3 regions of the Gordonia jacobaea genome follow, and region 2 is predicted to be linked to each of the others. Evidence: predicted binding sites of a transcription regulator. Region 2 holds the regulator's gene; each other region holds the start of a gene.
What was found. Region 2 encodes LexA, which represses DNA repair genes until DNA is damaged. Its sites were predicted from a motif close to CGAACANNTGTTCG; they were not measured.
Positions count from the first base shown of each region.

Region 1: a site for LexA is predicted at 1,352-1,365, ahead of ACRVY7_RS10145 (DUF222 domain-containing protein). Genes of this name have one in related genera too.
Region 3: a site for LexA is predicted at 1,733-1,746, ahead of ACRVY7_RS19725 (HNH endonuclease signature motif containing protein). Genes of this name have one in related genera too.

Region 1 covers NZ_CBDRLS010000002.1:879,166-882,425, reverse strand. The annotation lists gene ACRVY7_RS10145 (DUF222 domain-containing protein) at 1-1,330, opposite strand, end outside; gene ACRVY7_RS10140 (SCO6745 family protein) at 1,492-2,373, shown strand; gene ACRVY7_RS10135 (acyl-CoA-like ligand-binding transcription factor) at 2,411-3,031, opposite strand; gene ACRVY7_RS10130 (NDMA-dependent alcohol dehydrogenase) at 3,188-3,260, shown strand, end outside.
Region 2 covers NZ_CBDRLS010000003.1:137,640-140,899, reverse strand. The annotation lists partial or broken gene nrdR (transcriptional regulator NrdR) at 1-241, opposite strand, end outside; gene ACRVY7_RS11465 (LysM peptidoglycan-binding domain-containing protein) at 386-1,015, opposite strand; gene lexA (transcriptional repressor LexA) at 1,332-1,979, shown strand; gene ptsP (phosphoenolpyruvate--protein phosphotransferase) at 2,024-3,260, opposite strand, start outside.
Region 3 covers NZ_CBDRLS010000006.1:118,096-121,355, forward strand. The annotation lists gene ACRVY7_RS19715 (histidinol-phosphate transaminase) at 1-199, opposite strand, end outside; gene hisD (histidinol dehydrogenase) at 196-1,533, opposite strand; gene ACRVY7_RS19725 (HNH endonuclease signature motif containing protein) at 1,775-3,260, shown strand, end outside.

The sequences.
Region 1 (3,260 bases), on a different contig from region 2:
CGTCGGGGATCTTCTCTGTGGTGAACTGCCCGGGACCGTCGCCGACCGCGCGGTTGTGGGGTCCGCAGGCCGGTGCGAGCTCGTCGATGTCGGTGCGTCCGCCCTTCGCCCAATCCTGTTCGGCGTGGTGGATTTCGCAGTGGCTGAAGGGGCGGGGGCAGTCGGGCATGGAGCATCCACCGTAGTTCGCGAACAGCATGAACCGCTGTGACTCGTTCGCGAGGCGGTTGGCCGTGCCGAAGTAGAGGGGTGCACCGGTGTGCTCGGAGAACACCGCCAGGTGCATGACCGATTGTGCGGCCAAACGGATCAGGTCGGGCATCGGGATGTCGGCGCCGGTGGTGGTCTGTCCGAAGCCCGCGTACTCGCGGAGCTGAGTGTCGGAGATGCGTACGACGAGGTGTGGCGGAAGTCCGCGATGGCTGGCGCCGAGCAGCCCGCCGTCGAGGACGGCCCTGAGAATCGCGGAGAGCGCGTCGTGGTTGCGTTGCGACTGGGTGCGAGTGTCGCGGGCCGCTGCCTCCTTGAGCGCGTCCACATCGGCGAACTCGTTGCTGCCGGTGGGCGAGGCCTCGTCGTCGGGATTGTTCATTCCGGGTGCTGCCCATGCTGCGAGTGCTGTATCGAGCATCGCGCGGGTCGTGGGATCGAGGGTGCCGAGGATGCGTGACATCGACTGTGTGTCTTGATTGTCGACGGTGAGTCGGCGCTGACGCTTGCGGTCGTTGTCGTCGGTGATCGTGCCGTCCGGGTCGAGGTAGGCGAGTAAACGGTTACCTGCGGCGAGAATCTGGCGTGGCGCTAGCTTCTGTGCGAACTCGGCGACTTCCGCTTCGGCGCGGGTCAGTTGCTCCGCATCGATGCCCTCCGGAATCTTGTTCAGCACGGTGAGTGCTGCGGTGAGGTGATCGGCACCGAGCGTGCCGCTGCGCAGTGCGTCGGCGAGCAGCGGGTAGAGCGGGGGCATCGTGTCGCCGGTGATCGTGAAGGTCTCGTTGAGTGCCAGGATCTGCCGCCTGCGCTTGGTTGCGTCGTGCAGGCGCAACGCGCCCATCATGAAGTCCGACAACGAGTGTGTGCCGACAGCGCGATACGCCGCACGATTGGACACATCCATGATTCGACTGTTGCCGATCGAGATCATCCTGCGCGCCGCACGCTCGTGCTCGATCGCCATGGCCGCCACCTCGGCTTCCGTTGCACCGCTGGTGTCGACGTCGTCGATCTGATCGAGCAATGCGTGCAATTGCTCATACAGCGCAACGGGATTCGGCGCAGCAGCCTCGCCGGCCAGGTGCCCCTCGTGGATGTCTGAACTATCGGTCCCCATGCCCGCCCCCGCCTCCGGTGTCGAACTGACGTTCTATTTCCAACGTACCCGTCGAATCGGACATGTCAAGGAGAATCTTTCCGCCTGTTGAGTACTGCCCGGGCCGGCCCCGTCGACTTCATTCTTGACTCGACGCCTTCCCGACCGCGAGGGTGGAGCACATGGTCACAGTCGACGACACCGCAGCCGCCCGCGCCAGGCTGGCGTACGAAACACTCGAACCGTTCCACGTCCTCGCCTACTTCAACCCGGGACTCGCTGAGGCACAGAGTGATCTGAGCCTCGACCCGCACGCCTTCTACGTAGGAGCGCGAGGGGCTCCGCTCGGAGATTGCGCAGCCCCGGTCGTCGTCTCGTCGTTCTACAACTTCGCGCCCGAACTCATCACCAACGCGTGGGAGTCGGCGCGCAAGGTCGGTCTCGACAAGGTTGCCGCGCGTCGAGAGCAGATGCTCGACGCCCAGTTCCGCGAAATACTGGGCGAGCGGGTCGTCGAACCTGAACTTGCTTCTCTCGCAGAGCGTTACCAAGAGATCGCATCGAGTCTCCCGATGGGAGGTAGGCCATTGGCCTCGGCGTGGGCGGCGCTGACACCGCCGGATTCTCCGCACCTCGCGCTCTGGCACGCGCTGTCCGTACTGCGAGAGTGGCGGGGAGACAACCACATTGCGGTCCTCGTCCAGAACGGTCTCGACGGAATCGACGCGGCGACCTTCCACGAGGCAGGACTGCCCGACCCGACGATTCGACGTCGAGCATTGGGTCGACGACTCGCTCAGTTGACCCGCGGCTGGTCGGACGAGGCGTGGGAGGCTTCGGTCGCCAGGCTCGTCGAGCGCGGGCTTGCCACCAGGATCGACGACGATGGGCACGAGTTGACCCCGGCCGGTCTCGATCTCTACCGCGCGATCGAAGCCGAGACAGACGCCATCACCGGTTCGGCATGGGCGAGTGAGGATGTCGACGAACTGCTCGAGTGTTCCCGGCCGTTCGTGAAGGCCGTGATCGACGCGGGCGTTCTTCCCGGAACTAAGAAGAAGTAGCACCCCGCAGGCGCTCGGAACCTGTCTCTCGAGCGTCCTATCGGTCGTGGGGTTCGAGGGCGTCGAACAGTATTCGCATGCACTCGCTGATCGACAGCTTGGTGTGTGTGAGCCAATGCTCATGTGCCGCAATCGAAGCGGCAACCGCGGCATGGCCGGCAGCACGCGCGTAGGCGCTCTCGTCGCTCTTGTCGGTGCGCGTGGCGACGAACCGTGTGACAGTGATGCGCCACCGTCGGAAGACCTGGTTGGCCTGCGCCTGCACCGCGGGCTCGTACAGAATCAACCGGGCGCGGTGTCTGGCCCAGTCGTCTTCTGCGCGTCCGTGGTCGAGTGTGGCGATGTACGCCGCGGTGACGGCGGCCCACGGTGAGATGTCGGGCGAAGCGTCGTCGAGTAGTTGCTCGAACAGGGCGTGTTCATTCTCCGACTCCACCCAGATCACGTCGGCTTTTGTGGGGAAGTAGCGAAAGAAGGTTCGACGGCTGACGCCGACGGTCGCGGCGATCTCCTCCACGCTCGTCTGGTCGAAGCCGTTCTCGATGAACAGGCGTTGTGCCTGGGCCGCGAGTTCGTGCGGGCTGGTCATGGCGGGGCGACCGCCGCGATCGACGGGTGAATCGACGGGGTCGAGCGTGCGCCGTTCATCGGAACCCATGACCACCATCATGGCGCATCGGCGTCGTTCGGCCTTGTCGGCGGCGCCCGCTTGCCGATTTCGGCGAAATCGAACCGGTTTTGTCACCCTGTGTCATATCTCTCCTCACTGAGAGGCAGATCACATCGTCGAACGGTGTGGATGAAGGAGGAAGAAATGAGAACACGAGCCGCTGTCCTGCGTGAGGCGCCGGGTGAATGGTCGGTCGAGGAGCTCGAACTCGACGAAC
Region 2 (3,260 bases):
GATCGTCTTCGTTCACGTGACGTCCCTGGCATGCGCGTCGTACCCCGCGCATCACCTTTTCTCTGCTGAACGGCTCGGTCACACCGTTGCGCTTCACGACTGCCAGAACAGCACTCTCGACTGTGGAGAACCGCCGCCCGCACTCGCTACACGCGCGACGACGCCGGATCGCCTGCCCCTCATCGGCGACACGCGAATCGACGACCTTGGTGTCTTCGTTCTTGCAAAACGGGCAGCGCATGTAGTCCTCGTGCAGATCTCGGGACGCAGCGGCTCCGTCGGTCTGGCTCGGTCCGATCGTCTGACGACCGGCGGAGGCGAGACCGCAGCGGTGACCGTGTCGGTTTCCGACTGGACCCTGTGACATCGAGAATACCGCCAGCGCTCAGCGGTACGCGGGTGTGACAAGCGGTTGGCCAACGCGCAGCCCACTCGACGGCAGATCGTTGAGGTCGATGATCTCGTCGATGACGGTCTGACGCGGCACATCAGGCGCGACGCGTGCGGCGATCGAGCTCAGCGATTCGCCGGAACGCACGTGGACCACCTGCGTGGAGGTCGACGACGGCATGCTCGCCCGCTGGTAGTCGGCGCCGACGGTCCCGACCACCCACACGGTCAGTGCCAACCCGACTCCCGCGAGTACCGCCAAGAACGCTGCCCGGCGCCGACGGGCAGCCACCAGCTCGCCGACGCCACCGGCGCATCGCGTGCCCGCTGGCCGCGTTGAGGTTCCGTGATCGAACGCGATCCGACGCCGAGGTTGCGGCATGACGTCTGCGCCGGCGGTCCGTCGGGACTCAGTCGTTCGAACGTGCCCCGCCACACGTAGCTCGTCGCTACGCACGGGATTCGACGGTGCACGTCCACTGACCACCGTGGCGCGGTGAACTCGGGGACGCGTCGTCGATGCAGGTCGCGGCGTTGCAGATCGGGTGGTCGGCGGTGTTGCCGCGGATGCACTCGACGTGCTGGGAATCGTGCGGGTCACCGGGTTGGTCATCAAGCTGGTCATCGCTACCTCCAATGGTCGATCAAGCGTTCGATGAACTGATGTTCGAGTTCTACCAGAGGGGTCCGACAAAGTCCTGCGACACGTCGAACAAATGTTTGATGTTGTCAGTGGCCTCCGCTACTGTCGGCGCCAGACGATGGAAGAAAGACGCACCCCACCCCGCTTCACAACAGCACCCGGTTCACAACAGCACCCGCTTCACACATCAGGAAGGACGGAACCGATGACAGAGAAGTCACGACGCGGCCCGTCGTCGCCCAAGGGCAACGGTCGCAGCGTCGAAGGCAAGAAGAGTGGAGGCGGCGAGGAGGCACCGATCCATCCGGCCGTCGCCGAGGCAACACTCACCGATCGCCAGCGTGGCGTCCTCGATGTGATCCGAAAGTCGGTGCGCGAGCGCGGGTATCCGCCGAGCATCCGAGAGATCGGCGACGCCGTCGGCCTCACGTCCACGTCATCGGTCGCACACCAGTTGCGCACCCTCGAGCGCAAGGGCCTGTTGAAGCGCGACGCCAACCGTCCGCGGGCGGTCAACGTCTCCGAGGCTCCCGACGCACATCACTCCGATGCCATCAACGGAGATCTCCCGACCCCCACGTTCGTTCCGGTACTCGGCCGCATCGCGGCGGGCGGTCCGATTCTCGCGGAGGAGGCGGTCGAAGACGTCTTCCCGCTTCCGCGTGAGCTCGTCGGTGAGGGCTCGTTGTTCCTGCTCCGCGTCGTCGGCGAATCGATGATCGACGCCGCGATCTGCGACGGCGACTGGGTTGTCGTGCGTCAGCAGAATGTCGCCGACAACGGCGACATCGTCGCAGCGATGATCGACGGCGAGGCGACGGTGAAGACCTTCAAGCGCAAAGACGGCCACGTCTGGCTGATGCCGCACAATCCGCTCTTCGATCCGATCCCCGGAGACGACGCCGCCATCCTCGGCAAAGTCGTCACGGTGATGCGCCGGGTCTGATGCGCGGAACGGGCCCCGCAGGTCGCTGACCAGCGGGGTCTGCGTCAGCCGTCGAGTTGCTCGGCAGCTGCGCGTCGGGCGAGTGCCGGACTCGAGGTGGCAAGTGCGGCAGCGGCGGCAGCCCGGCACTGCTCCATCGTCGCCGTCGACAGCTTCGCCCCGACTGCGGGCGTCGCCGCCGGAGCCGCCGACAGCGAGGTGACTCCGAGCCCGACGAGCACACATGCGAGCGACGGGTCGGCCGCGGCCTCGCCACAGACTCCGACGGGTTTGCCCTGCTGGGCGCCGGCGGTCGCAACCTGCGAGATGAGTGCGAGCACCGCCGGTTGCCAGGGGTCGGTGAGTTCGGCGAGTTCTGCCGACATCCGGTCGGCGGCCATCGTGTACTGGGTGAGGTCGTTGGTTCCGATCGACACGAAGTCAACCTCGGCCAGAATCGCGGGCGCCAGGATCGCCGCTGCCGGGATCTCGATCATCACGCCTGCCGTCAGACCACGCTGACGGACGAGTTCGGCGAACTGTGCGGCCTCCGCGGCCGTGGCGATCATCGGTGCCATGACCCACGGCGTCGTGCCGGACTCCTCTGCCGCGCGCGCAATCGCGTCGAGCTGAGTTCGCACGATGTCGGGGTGGTCGTCGCCGATGCGGTTGCCTCGCACGCCTAGTGCGGGATTCGCCTCGTCCGGGTGCTCGATGAACGCCAGCGGCTTGTCCGACCCGGCGTCGAGCGTCCTGATGACGACTTTTTGGCCCGCGAACGCCTCGAACACGTCGCGGTACAGCCGCGTCTGCTCGTCCACATCGGGCTCATCCGCCCTGTCGAGAAACGCCAACTCGGTGCGGAACAGCCCGATGCCCTCGACTGGTGCATCGGCAGCGCTGCGCGCGGAGACGCCGTCGGCAACATTCGCGAGGATGGCGACGGCGGTGCCGTCGGCAGTCCGGCCGGGGCCACGCCACGCAGCAACAAGCGCGGCCTCCGCAACGCTGCGCTCGACGAGTTCACGCGCTTCGGACCCCTCTGGTTCGACGGTGATCGACCCCGCGCCTCCGTCGAGCAAAACCATTGTGCCGCTGGTGATCTCACTCAGTCGCGCCACAGCGACCACGCACGGGATGCCCAACTGCCGCGCGATGATGGCGGTATGACTGGTCGGTCCGCCGAGACGCGTGGCCAGCCCGACGATCACCGCGGGATCGAGCCCAGCGGTATCCGCGGGAGCGAGGTCGTCAGCGAAGAGAATCGACGGGTGACTCGGCGTCGGAATTCCCGGCTCCGGC
Region 3 (3,260 bases), on a different contig from region 2:
CGGCGCCGGCTGATTCAGCGACGTCGGCGATCAGCTCCGCAGACGGCGGGTGCGGGTTCTCGTTGGTGTTGAGAACGACAGGAACCTTCAATTGCGGTGCGCCATAAGCGCTTTTGCCGCGCAGGTTGTCGCGGAGCGGAAGATCGTCGACGGTGATCTGAGCTCCGGGAATCTGGGCTCCCGTGGTTGCGGGCGTCACTTGGCGGCCTCGGCGACAGCCCCCGAGAACCTGCGGGTGATCGCATCGCCGTGTGCCGGAAGGTCTTCGGCCTGCGCCAAGGTGACCACCTGGGCGGAGACGTCGCGCAGCGCCGCCTCGTCGTAGTCGATGACGTGCACGCCACGCAGGAAGGTCTGCACCGAGAGACCCGACGCGAACCGAGCCGAACCCGACGTCGGCAGAACGTGATTCGATCCCGCGCAATAGTCTCCGAGGCTGACCGGCGCAAAGTCGCCGACGAAGATCGCGCCGGCGTTGTGCACGCGATCGGCGACCTGCGCGGCGTCTCGGGTCTGGATCTCGAGGTGCTCGGCCGCGTAGGCGTCGACAACGGCAAGACCGGCCTCGACGTCGTCGACGAGCACGACACCCGACTGCTTGCCGCTGAGCGCTGTGGTGACCCGCTCGCGGTGTTTGGTCTCGGCGACCTGGCGGTCGAGTTCTGCGTCGACGGCGTCGGCCAGGGCGACGCTGTCGGTCACGAGCACCGACGCCGCGAGGACGTCGTGCTCGGCCTGGCTGATGAGGTCTGCGGCGACGAAGGCCGGGTTTGCCGAATCGTCGGCGAGGATGGCGATCTCGGTGGGACCGGCCTCGGCATCGATGCCGACGAGTCCGCGACACAGGCGCTTGGCTGCCGTGACGTAGATGTTGCCGGGACCGGTGATGAGATCGACCGGGTCGAGGACCGCACCGTCGGTATCAGTACCGCCATATGTAAGGAGCGCGACACCTTGCGCGCCACCGACGGCCCAGACCTCATCGACGCCGAGAAGAGCGCACGCGGCAAGGATGGTCGGGTGCGGCCAACCGCCGAAGTCCTTCTGCGGGGGCGACGCAACGACGAGCGACCCGACGCCCGCCTCCTGCGCGGGAACGACGTTCATGATGACCGACGACGGGTAGACAGCGTTGCCGCCGGGGACGTACAGGCCGACCCGCCTGACGGGAATCCACTTTTCGCTGACGGCTCCCCCGTCCACGACCTGTGTGCGCGACGTCGTACGACGCTGATCGGCATGGACGAGCCGAGCGCGAGTGATCGACTCACGCAGCGCATCAGCGACCACCGGATCGAGTTTCGCCAGCGCATCGGCGATCACATCAGAGGGAACCCGAACACTCGACGGACGGACGCCGTCAAACTTCTCGCCGTACTCGAGTGCTGCCTCGACGCCGCGATCGGCGATCGCATGCACCACCGGCGTCACCGTATCCAGCACGGCATTGACGTCGGTGCCCCCACGGGGCAACGCGCGACGCAGCTCAGCGAGCGTCGGCGAGCTACCGCGCAGGTCGGTTCGGGCGAGCATGGGTGTCTCCTGATCGGTCGGGGTGATGTGTCCAGGATATGTGGCGGCACCACCGGTTTCCGAATGCGGTCTGTCAGGACCAACGCGGCAGTAAGGCGAGGAGGCAGTCGCATAGTCGTACAGCCTCGGCGACCCGATCACGATCTGTCGAAAGTTTCTTCGATTATTCCTCGACAGTGTCGGTATTGCCGGGTAATGTAGAACACATATTCGACATGAAGTGGGGCGGGGGTGGCGGCACGTGAACAGCAATCGCAACAACAGCGAGAATGGCCGTGCGCCTTCAGCTTTGGGGTCGTCTGTGTTGGTCTCTGCTGCGGTGGGGTCGGCGGATGCGGTGGTGGCGGAGAAGCTGTCGCGCTTGGCATCGGTGTTGGATGAGTTGGCTGCCGTCGATGTGTCGTTGGTGTCCGACGCGGCGCTGGTGGAAGCCACTGTTGAGGCGGAACGGCTGGCGTTGCGGACTGCAGGTGCGGTGACGGATCGCTTGATTGTGGAAGCGTCCGACCGGGATCTGCCCCGCGCCCTGGGTTTCCGCGATGTTCGCAATTTCATGGGGCATGGTCTGCACATTGGTGATCCGGCGGCGCGGCATCGGGTGATCGCGGCGACCGGATCGTTCACCACGATCTGCGGCGACCGACTGCCGCCGTCGTGTCCCACCCTGGCCGGCTACGTGGTGGAGGGTCGGGTCGCGGGTGCGCATGTGCGTGCGGTGTTGGAGGTGCTCGAAGCGATCCCCGGTGAGGTGTCGGCCGAGACGAAAGCTGCCGCCGAGGCACAGATGGCTGGGTATGCGGTCCAGTTCACGCCTGCCGAGATCACTAATTTGGGTTCACGGTTGTTGGCGCATCTGGATCCGGATGGGACGCTGACCACCTCGAAGGACCGTAAACGTCGACGCCGGTTGTGGGTGAACCGGCAGAACGCGCAACTCATGTCGCGGTTGACGGCGGATTTGGATCCGATCGCCCGCGCCCGGCTCGATACGGTGTTGGATGCGTGGGCCAAACCTGGCATGAACAATCCGGATGATCCGGAGTCGCCGGTCGGTCCGATCACCATGGCGAATGCCGAACAGGTCGCGGCGGCTGCCCTGCGTGATGAACGCTCACCCGCGCAACGCAACCACGACGCCTTCTCCGCCCTCCTGCAGCAAGTACTTGAATCAGGGATGTTGGGCAACACGCATCGTGGGTTGCCGATCCAGGTGATCGTCACCACCAGCCTGCACGAACTCGAAGAGCAGGCAGGGATCGCACAAACCACGTCCGGAACACTCCTGCCCATCCAAGACGTGATCAACATGGCCGCCTCCACCGGAGCGAGCCAGTATTTGGCGGTGTTCAGTGAGCACACCAGCATCCCGCTCTACCTGGGTCGGTCGAAACGGATCGCGTCACTGGGGCAACGACTCGCCTCATTCGCCTCACCCGGCGGAAAGATGTGCTCGGCACCCGGATGTAATCAACCCGCATCACGGGTGCAGATGCATCACGCCGCCAAAGACTGGGCCGACGGCGGCTTGACCGACATCGACCAGTTGGTGCCCGCCTGCGATGTGCACAACCGGCGGGTCGGCCCGAAACCCGGCCAGTTCACCACCCGGATGATCACCGAAGGCCCCGACACCGGGCGGGTCGCATGGCGGCTCAACGCCAAGCCGGGTATGCCGGAGAATCCCGAACGCATCAACCGCATCGCCGACGTCAAAGCCGACTTCCACG